2 regions of the Viridibacillus sp. NPDC093762 genome follow, and region 2 is predicted to be linked to the other one. Evidence: riboswitches for the same ligand, from Rfam matches in the RefSeq annotation. Region 2 holds a riboswitch; the other holds the start of a gene.
What was found. Region 2 has a riboswitch for S-adenosylmethionine ahead of ACQKM9_RS02480 (VOC family protein). Riboswitches for the same ligand answer to the same signal wherever they lie in the genome.
Positions count from the first base shown of each region.

Region 1 (8,280 bases), on a different contig from region 2:
AAGCTCTCGTACTGTAATTCACCTAATGGACCACCATCCATTGTATAAGCGAAATCAGCATTAAATGCTTCAACATCAAATTTATGTGGTCCACGGCCGATTTCTTCATCAGGTGTGAAGGCAACTCGGATTTTACCATGTTTAATATCAGGATTAGCAATTAAATATTCCATAGCTGTCATAATTTCAACAATACCCGCTTTATCATCAGCACCAAGTAGTGTAGTACCATCAGTAGTGATCAATGTTTGCCCTACATAATTGGCAAGCTCTGGTGAGTTTTTGGGAGATAGAACTGTGTTTTCATTTAATTGAATATCTCCACCATCGTAATTGTCGTGACGCTGTGGTTTAACATTTGTACCAGTATAATCAGTAGTTGTATCAACGTGTGCTAGGAAACCAATTGTTGGTAATCGTTTGTCTGAATTAGCTGGTAGTGTAGCAAATAGATATCCATTTTCATCAAGAGATATTTCAGTCATACCGATTTCGGCCAATTCTTTCTCAAGTACATGAAGTAGATCCCATTGTTTTTCAGTTGATGGAGTTGTTTCGCTTTCAGCATCAGATTGTGTGTCAATTTGTGCATAACGTACTAGTCTTTCAATCACGGTTTCTTTCATTTTGGAATATCCCCCTTATTGTAAAAGCATTGTCATTATTCTAACACTTTCTTTCGGATGACGGAATAATAAGAAATACTAATAGCAAATAATAGCTGAGCACCGTAATAGCTCACCATAATAAGTGCATGAGAAAAAGGTACATCAGTAATGAACATATTAATCGATAAAATTGAATCTGAGAAAATAAATGATAGTGCTCCAATTGTAGCAAGCTTCGAGTTTGTCTGAATAGCTGTCCATCCCATTGTTAAAATAACAGTGATATATGCGATAACAGCAACACCTAATATGATGTCTCCAGATTTAAAAACAGTCCCAGCAATCCAAATAACCATAAACCCTCCATAAAGTAATAAAAGGGTAGCTGCAGGTTTAGCAATCACTTTTTCTTTAAGTTGTATAAATGCAACGATGTAGCAAATATGGCCAATTAAAAAACTAGTTAAACCTAATAAAAACCATTGGAGTGTTGCGTCGCCAATCATGCAAAAGAATAAACCGAGTAGTAACCAAGTTTTATAACTTGTATTGGGAGATGCTTTTTGAAGAGAAGCTAACCAAATAATGAGAAGCATTGGAATAATTTTAAAGCTTAGTTTCACAATAGTAGGTTCAGCAGGTATAAAGAAAATATAAATGATGCCTAAAATTATGATTAAGCTAATGAGAATCTTTTGTTTCATATTCTCACCTCCTTTCATTAAATAGTATTCTTGCTTAAAATAAATAAAACCTTTCTTTTATTAAATATAACTGAAACTTTCTGAAGATTGTATCGTAAAATAGATATGTGAAAGGATGATCAAAATGATTGCTACATTAATAATGTCGGCGATAGTTGCAGCAGTAGCTGGACTATTAATCGTACCGATAACAAGTAAAACAAAAGATGGAGATTTGAAAGCTAAATTCAAAATCCAATTCTTTATTTTCGTATTCATAGTTGCATTTATAGCGACAGCAACAATTTACTATGTTCTAATAATTGATCAAAATTGGACACTTTTATGGCCAGTGATAATTGTTTTAACAGCGCTTGGAGCTTGGTCTGCAAGTGGTATAGAACGTAATTTGAAAGGTATTCTGTTTTTAGGAAGCTTAGGTTTTGGTGTATATATTTTGGCAGCGCCATTATTTAATGCAAATGAAAAATACACATCAGCTGAAATGACACAAAAAGTGGAACTGAAGGCATTTGATGAAACAAAAACACCTGCAAGCGTACCGCCAAAATTTGCTCGTAATAAAATGAAAAAGGCTTTTAGCCAAGTACCAAATACAAGCTACTATGAATTAGGTAGTTTGCAAATTCAGAAGGTTAACGGCGAATTTGTGTATATTGCGCCTGTTGAATTCTCAGGCTTCTTTAAATGGACGAAGGGGAAAGTAACACCAGGTTATTTTAAAATGAGTGCTACTGATTCTTCAGATAATCCAAAGTTCATCAAATCAGAAATGAAATATACAACTTCTTCATTTTTAAACAATAATGTTGAGCGTCATATTCGTTTAGAAAATCCAACGAAAATTTTCTACGGTGAGCCTCAACTTGAAGTTGATGATAATGGTAAACCATATTATATTCGTTCATATGGGAAATTCATCACAGCGCGTAACGGCTTTGATGCAGAAGGTATTGTTATGGTCGATGCAAAAACAGGTAAATCTCAGACATTTGCTTTAAAAGATGTACCAACATTTATCGACGGTGCAGTTTCACCGGAAGCAGTAAGCCTTCAAAATAGCTATTTTGGTAACTATGTTCACGGTTTCTGGAATAGTAAATTTGGGAAAAAAGATGTGAAATTACCTTCGGATGAAGGAACGGAAGCTAATGTTAGCCCAATCTTTGATGAAAATGGTGATATGTACTACTTCACAGATTTTACAAGTCCTAAAGAAGGTGTCGATTCAATGCTCGGTTATTCATTAACAAATGGCCGAACTGGAGAGGCAACGTATTACACGGGGAACCAAGAGGAAGCGTACATGGATTCTCAAGGAGCATTACAAATAATCGAAAAGAAATTTATCGAGAAAAAGTGGCATGGTCAAATGCCAATCATCTACAACTTCTATGGTGAAGCAAGCTGGTTAACACCAGTGCTCGATTCAAACGGTTTCTTACAAAATTATTTCATCGTCTCAGCTGCTAATCCTGAGCTTTCAGTTTCAGGAGCTACTCCAAATGAGGCATTAAGACAATATAAAGCTATCCTAAGTCGTGGAGGCAGTTCAGTAAACGGTAGCTCTAAGCAAGAGCAAGCTACTATTAAAGGAAAAATTGTCCGCGTTTATAAAGAAAAAAATGGCGACTTTACAACAGTGTCGTTTATGTTAGATAACAAAGATAACTATAGCGTCAGCTCAGAAGTTGTACCACTAGCAATTTATCTACAAGAAGGTGACACAGTCGAAGTGAAATATATCAATTCAGGCGAAGTCTTCCTACCTGTAAAAGAGCTAGTAATTGAAGGTTTAGTAAAAGAATAAAATGCCTGCCTGCCACTAAATAGTGGCAGGTTTTTTAATGGGATTATAAATAGGTGAAAGAATTGAGGTGTAGTAAAACAACTTATAATAGGTTGAACTCAAAAAGAAAAGCTCTAAAACTAGGTATCCCTAATTTCGGAGCTATGTCCCTTACTTCCAAGTGAAGCCTTTTTGTGCTAAAAATTCATTGATATGTGGTCGACGCTGTTCTATTAAGAAATCCGCCATTTGTTTTGTCCAATTGGCCATTTTACGATTCGACCCACGACTTGCATAGTAACCTTCCATTGTTGCATCATACTCATCTAACAATGTGTCATATTGTTCTACATCATAATTGTTTTCATGTAGTACAGCTTGAACTGGTAAACGAGGTTTTGTTTCATTACGTTTCGTAGGTACACCAATCGTCATAGCAAACAATGGGAATACGTATTCAGGAAGACCAAATAATTCACTAATTTCTTTTGGATTATTACGCGCTCCACCAATATAACAAATACCGTAACCTTGGTCTTCAGCAGCAATAACGAAGTTTTGAGCGAAAAGTGCAACATCTGCTACACCCACAAGTACGTTCTCTGCAGTATCAGCAATAATTTCTACACCATTCTTTTGTCCCGCAACCTGCAGTCGTTTAAAATCTACACAAAATAAAAATGAAGCACCCGCTGTTCCGAATTGGAATTCATTATTAGAAAGTTCTCCAAGTTTTTTCTTCTTATCTTCATCTGTAACCCAAATAACGCTATAAGCTTGTACGAAATGCGAGCTCGCTGCCATTTGTGCTGTTTCAATTAAATCTAAAACTACTTCTTTAGAAATAAGTTCGCCTGTATATTTACGTACAGAAGCGTGACTACGTAGTAATTCTCTTGTCATTATCTGAATCCCCTTTGTTAAATAATATATATTTATTTTCTATCTTTAGGCTAACATATTTTAAAGTCTACTTAAATTAAATTCATCTTTCATAAAATCATAGCTATTAAATTTAATGTTCAGAAAAAACAAATAAAAGTATTGACATTAGTTCGAGATATCTTCTATACTTGTCAACAAGATGGAACTGAATCAAATACTCTTATCAAGAGCGGCGGAGGGATAGGCCCTGCGATGCCCAGCAACCGGTGAGTGACGAACTCACAATGGTGCTAATTCCTACAGATTTTTAATCGGATCTGACAGATAAGGGGAGGAAAAATTGCTTATGCAACCCTCTTCTTAGCGAAGAGGGTTTTTATTTTTCCAAAAAATCCTCCTCACACCTCCGATTTGCCATCTCAAAAAAACATTTAGGAGGAATGAATGATGACAAATTTACGTCCAGAAACTTTATTATTACACGGTGGCCAAGTGGCAGATCCAACAACAGGTGCTCGTGCTGTACCAATTTATCGTACAACTGCTTATGCTTTTAATAGTACGGAGCATGCTCAAAAACTATTTGCACTTGAAGAACCCGGTAATATTTATTCTCGTATTATGAACCCAACTGTCGATGTATTTGAAAAACGCGTTGCTCTATTAGAAGGTGGAACAGCGGCAGTAGCACTATCTTCAGGAATGGCTGCTATTTCGTTTTCAATTTTAAATATTGCGCGTGCAGGCGATCATATTGTTGCTTCAGGTAGTTTATATGGCGGTACATATAATTTGTTAGCCAATACTTTACCACGCTATGGCATTACAGCTTCATTTGTAGATGAAAGAGACCCAGAAAATTTCCGTACAGCGATTCAAGAAAATACAAAAGCAATTTATGTGGAAACAATCGGTAATCCGAGTTTAACTGTAGTGGATATTGAAGCTTTGGCAAATATCGCACATGAAAATGAGATTCCATTAATTGTTGATAATACATTTCCATCACCATATGGTTCAAATCCAATAGCGTTCGGTGCTGATATTGTAGTGCACTCTGCAACAAAATGGATTGGTGGCCATGGTACAGTAATCGGTGGTGTTGCTGTCGATGCTGGTAAATTTGATTGGACACAAGGGAAATTCCCTGACTATACAGAGCCAGATGCATCTTACCATGGTATTCGCTACGGTGTTGATACTGCAAGTGCTGCATTCGCAACTCGATTACGCGTACAATTGCTACGTGATTTTGGTCCAACATTAAGTCCTGACAATGCATTCCAGTTAATTCAAGGACTTGAAACATTACATTTACGTGTACCACGACATAATGAGAATGCTCAAAAAGTAGCTGAATACTTGCGTGGTCATGAAAATGTTGAGTGGGTTAGCTTCAATGGATTTGAAGACAGTGCCACTCATGAAAATGCGAAAAAGTATTTAAAAAATGGCTTTGGCTCAGTATTAACATTCGGTATTAAAGGTGGTCGTGAAGCTGGTCGCCAGTTAATTGATAACATTGAGTTATTCTCGCATGTAGCAAATGTTGGTGATGCACGGTCGTTAATTATCCATCCAGCATCTACAACACACCAACAATTAAGTGCAGAAGAATTAGTTCTAGCGGGTGTATCTGAAGAACTTGTCCGTTTATCAATTGGTTTAGAAGCAATTGAGGATATTATTGAAGCACTAGATAATGCTTTTGCAAAAGTAACAGAAGCTGTTGTAACAAAGTAAGTATTTATTAATGAAGAAAAGGCTAAGACAAAGGATGACGAGGGGCATTATGTCGTCCTTTTTTCTTTTTAAATCGTTATTTTAAAACTAGTGACATTTAATCTTAAATTTCAAAATACAGCTAAAGTGTTGTTATTCTCATCTTATATGACCTTCTGAGAAAAACAATTGTCCTTCCAGGAAAGATTTTTCTTGTAATCTGTTCATTTATAGTCTAGAATCATCAATAAGTAAAAAAATTGAAGCACAGTGTATTAGTAATTGATAAAATTGCTAAACGCTATTTGAAAAACTATTCGTAAGGGGATTATGGGTGAGATACGCTGTAAAGGAGATCAATACAGTTGTACAGCAACATAATTAGTAAATAGCGATACGTCTTATTCTCTGAATTAATTGGAAGTCCATATCATATGGTGATGTGCTGAAACACAGACAGAATTGGAACTACAAAATGAGTTTTAACACCTGACTTTGATGTCATCAATGCTAGATAGATTTTAAAAACAATTTGGAAATTGAGTGTACGATTGTAATATTATTTTTGGAGGCGATCATATGGCAGCAGTAAAGGTAGCAATACTAGGATTTGGTACTGTAGGGCAAGGCATTTATCATATCATTAATGAAAAGCGTGAACAGTTTAAGGAAACATTAGGAGTAGATATTGAAATTGCTAAAATTTTAGTGCGTGACGTGACTAAACCACGTTCAAATGCACCACAAGAGTTAATTACAGATAACTTTGAAGAAATTTTAGCTATTCCAGATTTACAAGTTGTATTTGAAGCAATAGTTGGGGAAGAACCAGCATTTAAATATTCATCACTTGCAATTGAAAATGGTTGTAACGTTATTACAGCTAACAAAGTAATGTTCTCTAAACATGGTTTAGTTTTACAAGAAAAAGCGAAGCAATATGGCGTACAAGTGGGCTACGAAGCAACAACTGCTGGTGGTGTTCCTGTCATTAAAACAATGCAAAATATTTTACGTGTAAATGATGTACACCATATCCAAGGCATCTTGAATGGAACATCAAACTACATCCTTACTCAAATGCGTAGTGAAGGGTTAGCATTCGATGATGTATTAAAAGATGCTCAAAACCTTGGTTATGCTGAAGCAGATCCGTATAACGATATTTCTGGTCAAGATGCATTCCGAAAACTTATGATTCTTAGTGCATTAGCATTTGGTAAACAGCCAAGATGGGAAGATGTTGATGTAATTGGGATTACTGAAATCACTTCTGAGCAAGTAGAAGAAGCTTCTGCGAAAGGTTTACGTTACCGTCATGTAGCGGATGTACAGTTAGGTGAAGACGGTGAGTTAATTGCTAAAGTAGGACCTGAACTAGTTGGTCCAGAACATCCACTTTACTCAATCGAAGGCGTTAATAATGCTGTTGCTCTTGATACAAACTACATTGGGACCCTAACTCTTGTAGGACCAGGAGCGGGAATGTTCCCAACTGCAAGTGTAATGGTTGAAGATTATGCAGATATGCTAGCTAAACAAACAGCACCTGTTACAATCTAATTAAATATTGGTTGCGGCATTCAGATGCTAGCTTCTACATATCGTAAACACCAGTGGCTATTGTAAAATGCCATTGGTGTTTTAATTTTCTCTCTATATAATCCAAATCAAAAAGACAGCTCTTGGCTGTCTTTTAGTCTTCATCTTTAATATCAATATCTTCTGGAATGGGCGTGTTCTTCCAAATTTCAATTTCTTCTTTGATACGTTCAAGTTGTTCATGGTAACGCTCAAATTGGTCACTGCTGATTAAAAATTGTTCGCCATCGTGAACGGCATGAATGCGACCTTCTAGGATGTAACGCATCACTTGTGGCTCTGGCATTGAGATATCTTTCGCTGTATCTGCGACGGTTTTGTACATAGATCAATGCCTCCTTTTGCCTTCATTATAATAGAAGAAACTGTTTGCCTCAACTTTCAGAATTTATGGTATATTTATGAAAAAATACATAAGGAGTGAGGTGTTAAGTGAGTAAATTACCGTATGCCTTTGTATTGCTGGCAGCTGTTTTATGGGGAACAGTTGGTACTACACAGACATTTTTAACAGATGATATTAATCCTCTTACTGTTGCCATGATGCGATCAGCAGTTGGTGGTGGCACTTTACTGTGCATAGCTATTTTAATGAGAAAGATAAAATTCCGCCATTGGGCTTGGAAGTATACATTTTTTGCGGCACTATCGATGGCCCTGTTCCAACCATTATTTTTTTCATCGGTACGTTTGACTGGCGTAGCAATTGGAACGGTCGTAACAATTGGGAGTTCTCCAGTATTTGCAGGTTTAATTGATTGGCTTTATTTCAAAAATAGACCGACACTCACATGGGTAATAGCAACATTACTTGCGATAGTTGGTTGTGTATTATTGTTTGTAAATAAAGGAGAGGCAACTGTAAATCCGGTAGGTATTGCCATGGCTCTATGTGCAGGAGCAGCTTTTGCAATCTATACACATGTAAGCAAAGCATCAATGGAAAAAGTAGAAGCATTGCCAGCAGTAG
Region 1 covers NZ_JBNNUK010000004.1:86,936-95,215, reverse strand. Annotated here, with positions in the region: gene pepT (peptidase T) at 1-626, opposite strand, end outside; gene ACQKM9_RS07410 (lysoplasmalogenase) at 662-1,312, opposite strand; gene ACQKM9_RS07405 (hypothetical protein) at 1,437-3,122, shown strand; gene ACQKM9_RS07400 (NADPH-dependent oxidoreductase) at 3,273-4,004, opposite strand; SAM riboswitch class I at 4,204-4,317, shown strand; gene ACQKM9_RS07395 (O-acetylhomoserine aminocarboxypropyltransferase/cysteine synthase family protein) at 4,434-5,729, shown strand; gene ACQKM9_RS07390 (homoserine dehydrogenase) at 6,288-7,271, shown strand; gene ACQKM9_RS07385 (DNA-binding protein) at 7,405-7,635, opposite strand; gene ACQKM9_RS07380 (DMT family transporter) at 7,743-8,280, shown strand, end outside.
Region 1: linked by a shared signal. The riboswitch ahead of ACQKM9_RS07395 (O-acetylhomoserine aminocarboxypropyltransferase/cysteine synthase family protein) and the one ahead of ACQKM9_RS02480 (VOC family protein) in region 2 are both predicted to bind S-adenosylmethionine.

Region 2 (8,280 bases):
TCCGTAAACATATTGAAGGTGGGTTTATTGAATCAATACAACAACAAGGTGCTGACCGAGTCCTTATCTTTAGAATTGCTAGTAAAAATGAGATTGGTGACCCTATCACGAGGGAATTACACGCGGAAATCATGGGGCGCCATAGCAATTTAATTTTAGTCGACAAAGAAACAGACAAAATCGTTGATAGCTTAAAGCATCTACCACCTGCTATGAATAGTTACCGTACAGTTTTACCTGGTCAACCTTTTATCGCACCACCAGAACAAGATAAGGAAGACCCTAAAACCGTAAGCATGGAATCATTACAGCTATTCTTTGCTGAAGAAAAAAACGCACAAGAAATAGTACAGCATTTTACAGGCTTCTCTCCCTTACACGCTACTGAATTGTTATACAGAAGTGAAGCTACAGGGCAACCAATCGCTGACCTCTTCTCTTCATTTATTGAAGAATTTAAAATTGGAGGGAATTTACCAACCTACGCCGAAATAAAGGGGAAAATATATTTTTCACCAGTGAAATTAACACATTTAGAAGGTGTTCATACAAGCTACCCAAACCTTAGCACTCTACTAGATCGCGTATTCTTTGCAAGAGCTGAGAGAGACCGCGTTAAACAACAAGCTGGTGATTTAGAACGCTGGTTACAAAACGAAATTAGCAAACTTAAATTAAAGTTAAAAAAACTCCAAAAAGATTTAGATCGAGCAAACAATTTAGACCAATTCCAATTATTCGGTGAGTTATTAATGGCTAACTTGTATGCTTTTGAAAAAGGGCAAAAAGAAGTTACTGTTGTTAATTATTATAGCGAGGACAGTGAGGAAATCACGATCCCTATTAGCGAACGGAAAACACCTGTTGAAAATGCACAGAGCTACTATACTAAGTACAACAAGGCGAAAAACGCACTTATCATGGTGCAAGAGCAACTTGATAAAACGCAAGAAGATTTAGCCTACTTTGAAATGCTATCGCAACAAGTACAACAAGCTGCGCCTGCTGATATAGAGGAGATTCGTGAAGAGTTAGCGGAACAGGGCTACTTGAAACTACGTGCTTCTAAACGTCGTAAAAAGCCAACTAAACCAGCTCCAGAGAAATTCAAATCTTCCACGGGCATTGACATTTCAGTTGGCAAAAACAATAAACAAAATGATTATCTAACATTTAAAATCGCACGTAAATCTGAAATTTGGTTGCATACTAAGGATATCCCAGGATCTCACGTCGTTATTCACTCATCTGAACCAGATGAACAAACTTTACTAGAAGCAGCAACTTTATCAGCCTATTTTAGTAAAGCACGTGAATCTTCATCAGTACCAGTAGATTACACTGAAATACGTCAGGTAAAAAAACCAAACGGGTCAAAACCAGGCTTTGTTATCTACTTTGAGCAGAGGACTTTATATGTAACACCAGATGAAGAATTAATCATGAAGTTAAAATAATTCTATTTAAGAACAATTAAAAGGAGCCCACATTTACCATGTGTGGCTCCTTTCACTTATTGCTTATTCGTTGCATCAATGCCTAACCATTTCTCTGAAATTTCTTTTAATGTACCGTCATTTGTTAATTCTTCTAAAGCTTTCGAAATATCTTCTACCTTTTTACTGTCAGTAGTAAATGGAAATGCAATATTCCCCCATGATGTGGGACCAAATCCTATTTTCACATCTTCCAATTTAGCTTTTTCAATAGTTGTTTTCACTTGTACTTGATCATTATAATAAGCGTCAACACGTCCTAATGATACTTCCTTCAATTCTGCTGTAGGGTCCTCAGAAAATGTTTTAATCGTAAAGTCATTGTTTTTATTTATATCTTTTAATTCTTTTTCAGCAGCTGTCCCTAAACCTACCCCAACCACTTTACCTTTTAAATCATCAATCGAATTAATATTATCGTTATTTGCCTTTACCGCAAATACTGATCCTGAATATAGATACGGTACGGTAAATGTATATTTTTCTTCTCTCTCAGTTGTCACTGATAATTGATTTGCAATTGTATCAATACGACCTGAATCTAATGATCCAAATAATCCCTCAAAATCAGCCGTTGTCCAATTCACTTTATATCCTGCCTTTTTTGCAGCCGCTTCAATAACATCCGCATCATAACCAATTACTTTATTGTCCTTTTGATAGATAAATGGACTTCTTCCAGCAGCTGTCCCAACATTAAGAACTTTTTCATCTGCTTTCACAGAATTCTCTCTGTTAGAAGAATCCTTTGAACTACATGCCGCTAATACCCCAACCACTGTAAAAACTATTATAAGTGACAATATTTTTTTGAATTTCATACTACCATCTCCTTACCCACTAACTGGTTTCTACTATTTAATTGTTGTAAAAATTTCTGTGTTCTTTCCTGCTTTGGATTATTAAAAATCTCTTCAGGAGTTCCTTGTTCAATAATAGAACCCTCCGCCATAAAAACAACATGGTCAGCCACTTGTCTTGCAAATGACATTTCATGAGTTACTACAATCATAGTCATATTCGAAAGCGATAGGTTTTGAATTACTTGTAGAACTTCTCCTACTAATTCAGGATCGAGTGCTGAAGTAGGTTCATCGAACAAAATTGCATAAGGATTTAGAGCGATAGCTCTAGCAATCCCTACGCGTTGTTGCTGACCACCCGACAAACTATTTGGATAATAGTCTTCTTTTTCAGATAAACCAACTTGTAATAGTAATTTTTCCGCAATACTTTCAGCTTCCACTTGCGAATTTTTCTGTACGGTAACTAACGGCAATGTAATATTTTCTTTTACCGTTTTGTTTTTAAACAAGCTATAATTTTGAAAAACCATAGCAGTTTTACGCCTTAATAATTGCACCTTTTTATTTGTTAGATTGGCAACATCTACGGTTACATCATCGATTATTATTTGACCCTTATCCGCTTGTTCTAATACATTTAAGCATCTTAATAGAGTCGACTTACCTGATCCAGATGGCCCTATTATCGCTACAACTTGACCCTTTTCCACAGTTAAAGAAATCCCTTTTAATACTTCGTTATCTTTATATGATTTGTGAAGATTCTGAACACTTATCATCCTTTTTCACTCCTTAATTACAGGTAAGGTACTTCTAAGCGATATTCTAATCGTCTCTGTAGCCAACCAATAATAACGGTTAAACCCCAGTAGATAATTGCAACAGCTAAGTAACTTTCCATATAAAGATAAGACTCTGCAGCAAGCATTTTGGCATGAGCTAAAATTTCTGCTAACCCTAACACAAACGTTAAAGAGGATTCTTTAATTAGACCAATAAAATTATTACCAAGTGCAGGAACTGCTACTCGAATAGCCTGCGGAAAAATCACCTTTCTCATGGCTTGCATTTTTGTCATTCCTACAGACAAACAAGCGTCCATTTGATTGCTCTCCACTCCATTTAAAGAACCACGTAAAATTTCAGATAAATACGCTGCATTATTTAAGCTTAGACCAATTAAAGCTGCTTGTAAGGAAGTTATAACAGCCATCTCAGGGAAAATCTGAGGAAGTCCAAAATATAAAACGAATAACTGCACAAGTAATGGTGTCCCTCTAAAAAATGAAATATATAATCGAGATAATGGATATAACACTTTTATTCGATTACGATCAATGAGAACAAGCAGAATACTAATAAAAAATGAAATAATCATTGATACCACAGAAACACCTAATGTGATATATACATACTTCAATAATTGTGGTAGCGATTCTAAAAAATACATAAAATCAAACTTCATTTTGTCACCTTCTATAACGATTTTGCTTTAATTGTTTTATGCAATTTCAAAAACAATACGATTACCACTTGGATCTTCTACCGCAAACTCATTTCCCAAATCTTGAATTTGTATTTGTTGTTTAATATATTTTTTTGCTGATTCGAAATTTTCTGTTGTTGGTAATTTAAACCTTACTTCTTTCAATCCTGATTCATTCTTTTCCGCCTTTTGAAGCCCTTCACCCGACCATACATTTCCCGCAATATGATGATGATAGCCACCTGTCGAAATAAAGAATGCAGTATCAATAATTACCTGTTCCTCAAAACCTAACGTATTGACGTAGAAATCTACCGATTCCTCGATATTCGCTACTCGTAAATGGACATGACCTACAATTGTTTCTGTTGGTAATTTACCATCTGTTTCAAAATCAGCTAACGGAGCTAATTCTTTAAAGTTAAGTGGATTACTACCACCTGGATACTTATCCCAATCTTCACGATTACGATCAGCATATATCTCAATACCATTTCCTTCAATATCATACATATAAAACGCCTCACTATATCCATGATCACTCGCACTATCTAATCTAGCAATTGGGATGAAGCGTTCAAAGTGCGGGAAACGTGAAGCTTGTTCTACTGGACTATCAATCGTTTCCTTATTACGCAGAATTTCAAAAAATTTCGTTGCAAACGCTTCTCTACCTGGTAATAAAAATGCTGTATGGAATAGACCGGTACTTTTAGCCGGTTGTAATTTTTCTGCTGTTTTTTCTAATTCAAAAATAACTGTGTTACTACCTTTTCCACCAAACTTAGCATGTTGTGTATTTCTCTCTAATACATCAAGACCAACTACATTTTCGTAAAATGCAATTTGACGCTCCAGATCCTTTACTTTTAAAATGACACTTCCTACTTGTGTCGCTCCATTCAATACAAACTTCTCTTGTTTTCCATCAATTCTTTGTACCATCTTTATAACCTCTCTCCTTTTTATTAACCAATTGCGGAATAAACGACTTCTAATAAAAACTCTCTTTCTACATAATCGAGAAAGAGAATTGAGGGGAGCTAATTCAACTCTTATCTCTCATGATTTCATGCAATCATGTTGGAGTTAGCACCTTCCTAAACAATAGGGGTTGCTGAAACTTCAGTGGGCCAATTCCCTCAGTTTCTCAAGATAAGAAATCTATTTAATATTCCTAGTTAACTCATTGGTTTAATTGATTTTAAAACATTTTCTATAATTTAGCAACATTTTTTACCAATTATTTTATTTCCATGAAAAATATCCCCTTAATTTGAATTAGAATTTTGAACAATAAAAAAACTAGCATGAGAGAATTTCGATTCTCATGCTAGTTTTTTTGAATGCCTATATTTAATATATTATTTTAAATTCCCTGCTTTTAAATCCTCATGCCATTGCAGTAAACCTGGAATGTCTGATTCATTAATAGCACCTGATTCTTTTGCCGCTTCAACTAACGCTTCGAAGTTTGATAGGCTATAGTAAGGAACACCAACTTCTTCAAAGGCTTGTTCAGCACGTGGTAATTTATATGAATACACTGAAACAACACCAAGTACTTCTGCCCCTTCACGACGAAGTGCTTCTACAGCTGTAATACTTGAGCCACCTGTTGAAATAATATCTTCTACCACAACTACCTTTTGACCTGTTGAAAGTTTCCCTTCTGTTTGGTTACCACGACCATGGTCTTTTGGTTTTGAACGTACATATACCATTGGTAAGTCTAAAATATCGCTTACCCATGCTGCATGTGGAATTCCCGCTGTCGCTGTACCTGCTACTACATCTGTTTCTGGGAAGTTTTCTTTAATAAGCGCTGCAAGGCCGTTTGCGATTGTTGTACGTACTTTTGGAAAAGAAATTGTTAGACGTGTATCACAGTAGATTGGTGATTTAATACCTGATGCCCAAGTAAATGGATCATTCGGACTTAGCTCTACTGCCCCTACTTCTAACATACCTTGTGCTACTTCTTTTTGAATTGTCATTATTGTTGTCCTCCCCATAATTGTTGTACAGCATGGTACGCTTCAACTGGATTTTCTGCTTGTGTAATAGCACGACCTACAACGATTTGGGTCGATCCTTCTTGGTGTGCAAAATCAGGTGTAGCAACGCGTTTTTGATCATGTGCAGCCCCGCCAGCCATGCGAATACCTGGTGTTACTTTTAGGAAGCTTTCTCCACATACTTCGCTGATTGCTTTTGCTTCGAGTACAGAGCATACAACACCATCTAAACCAGCTGATTGTGCCAGTTTGGCATAATGCAGTACTGATTGATCTAAAGATAAATTGATTTGTTGCTCGTTTTGCATTTCCTCTTCAGTCGTTGAGGTTAACTGAGTTACTGCAATTAAAGCTGGTCGCTGTTTACCTTCCTCAGTTCCCTCTTTTAATCCCTCAAGAGCAGCCGCCATCATATTTGAACCGCCTGCAGCATGGACATTTACTAAGTCCACACCAAGTTTTGCTAAGCCCTTCATCGCTGATTTCACCGTATTTGGAATATCATGTAGTTTTAAATCTAAAAAAATGTCGTGACCTTGTGCTTTAATTTCGCGAATGATGTCTGGCCCTACTTGTAAATAAAGCTCAAGACCCACCTTCACAAATAGTGGCTCATTGAACTGCGAAAGAAATGTCATTACCTTCTGTTCATCTGGAAAATCTAACGCGATAATAGGCTTATTATTCATTTAGCGATGGCTCCTTCCAATTACATCTGTTAATTTGTCATAACCTAATTCATCTAGCTTTTGTGGTAATGCTTCTATAATATTTGGGCAGATGAATGGATCCACAAAGTTTGCAGTACCTACTGCTACAGCACTTGCCCCTACAGATAGGAAGTCGATCACATCTTCTGCAGTTGCAACTCCGCCCATTCCAATGATGGGAATATTAACGTTTCGACTTACTTCATGAACCATACGAATTGATACCGGTTTAACAGCTGGGCCTGATAATCCTCCAGTACCGTTAGCAATAATTGGTTTTCCTGTTTTCGGATGCAAACGCATACCGATTAATGTATTAATCATCGTAATACCGTCTGCTCCACCAGCTTCTACAGCTTTAGCTATTTCAGAGATATTCGTTACATTTGGTGATAATTTTACATATACAGGTACATCTGATACCGCTTTTACTGCTGCCGTTAAGTCACTTGCTGATTTCGGATCTGTACCGAATTGAATCCCACCACATTTAACATTTGGACATGAAATATTCAACTCTAATGCATGTACATTTGGTGCTTTTGAAATAGCCTCTGCTACTGCTACATAATCGGCCGTTTCTGTTCCAGCCACATTAGCAATAATCGGTACATCATATTTTTCTAACCACGGAAGTTCATGTGATAAAACATGCTCTAAACCTGGATTTTGTAAACCAATGGCATTTAACATACCTGCTGCTGTTTCAGCAACACGTGGTGTTGGGTTACCAGAGCGTGTTTCCAATGTTGTAGCTTTAATCATTATTGCACCTAGCTTTGATAGATCATAAAGCTGTGCATATTCTTGTCCAAAACCGAAGCAGCCTGAAGCTGGGATAATTGGGTTTTTTAATGATAAGCCTGGTAATTCGACTTGTAATCTATTCATAGCTTCACAACTCCTCTCGGGAAGACTGGACCGTCAGAACAAATCTTCAAGTATTCTTTTTCTGTTGCATCTGTTGTATTACATACGCAAGCATAGCAAGCTCCGATGCCGCAGCCCATGCGCTCTTCAAAGGAAAGGAATCCTTTTTTATCAGGATAAGTTTGCTCTAATGCTCCTAGCATCGGAGTGGGTCCACAGCTATAAAAAACATCAAAATCAGGTGCTTTATCTCTTAATAAGTCAGTAACAAATCCTTTTGTTCCTTGACTACCATCTGCAGTTACGATATATGTGTCGTCTAACTCGGAAAATTCCTTTTCGTAAAAGACGTTGTTTTCAGATTGGAATCCTAGTACGTGAATCGTACGTACTCCTTTTGCATGCAATTCTTTTGAAAGCTGATACAAAGGAGGCACGCCAATACCACCACCAACTAAAAGTGCTGTTTGCCCCGGCTCTACTTCTTCTACAGGGAAACCGTGTCCTAGTGGTCCAAGTACATCCACTTCTTCACCTGGTCGTTTTGCCGATAAGATTGTCGTACCACGACCTTCTGCTCGGTAAATCATTGTGAACTGCATTAGTTCATGATCAATTGATGCGATACTAATCGGTCTTCTTAATAAAGGTTCAAAAGTATCCGTTACACGTACATGGACGAATTGACCCGGTTGTTTCATATCATGGACAAGCTGACCTGTTAAAGTCAGCTCAAAAATATCCTCAGCAATTTGCTGTTGGCGTACAACTTGCATACGTTCTTGGTGAATCATCCTCGCACCTCCTGCTTAGGCATTTCTTCAGCTGTAAAGGTCATAGATTCGATTACTCGAAGCATTGCCTCTGCAGTATCAAGAGATGTTAAGCATGGAA
Region 2 covers NZ_JBNNUK010000001.1:519,777-528,056, reverse strand. Annotated here, with positions in the region: gene ACQKM9_RS02500 (Rqc2 family fibronectin-binding protein) at 1-1,457, shown strand, start outside; gene ACQKM9_RS02495 (transporter substrate-binding domain-containing protein) at 1,514-2,317, opposite strand; gene ACQKM9_RS02490 (amino acid ABC transporter ATP-binding protein) at 2,314-3,081, opposite strand; gene ACQKM9_RS02485 (amino acid ABC transporter permease) at 3,099-3,767, opposite strand; gene ACQKM9_RS02480 (VOC family protein) at 3,804-4,733, opposite strand; SAM riboswitch class I at 4,841-4,950, opposite strand; gene pyrE (orotate phosphoribosyltransferase) at 5,153-5,785, opposite strand; gene pyrF (orotidine-5'-phosphate decarboxylase) at 5,785-6,495, opposite strand; gene ACQKM9_RS02465 (dihydroorotate dehydrogenase) at 6,496-7,407, opposite strand; gene ACQKM9_RS02460 (dihydroorotate dehydrogenase electron transfer subunit) at 7,404-8,180, opposite strand; gene carB (carbamoyl-phosphate synthase large subunit) at 8,177-8,280, opposite strand, start outside.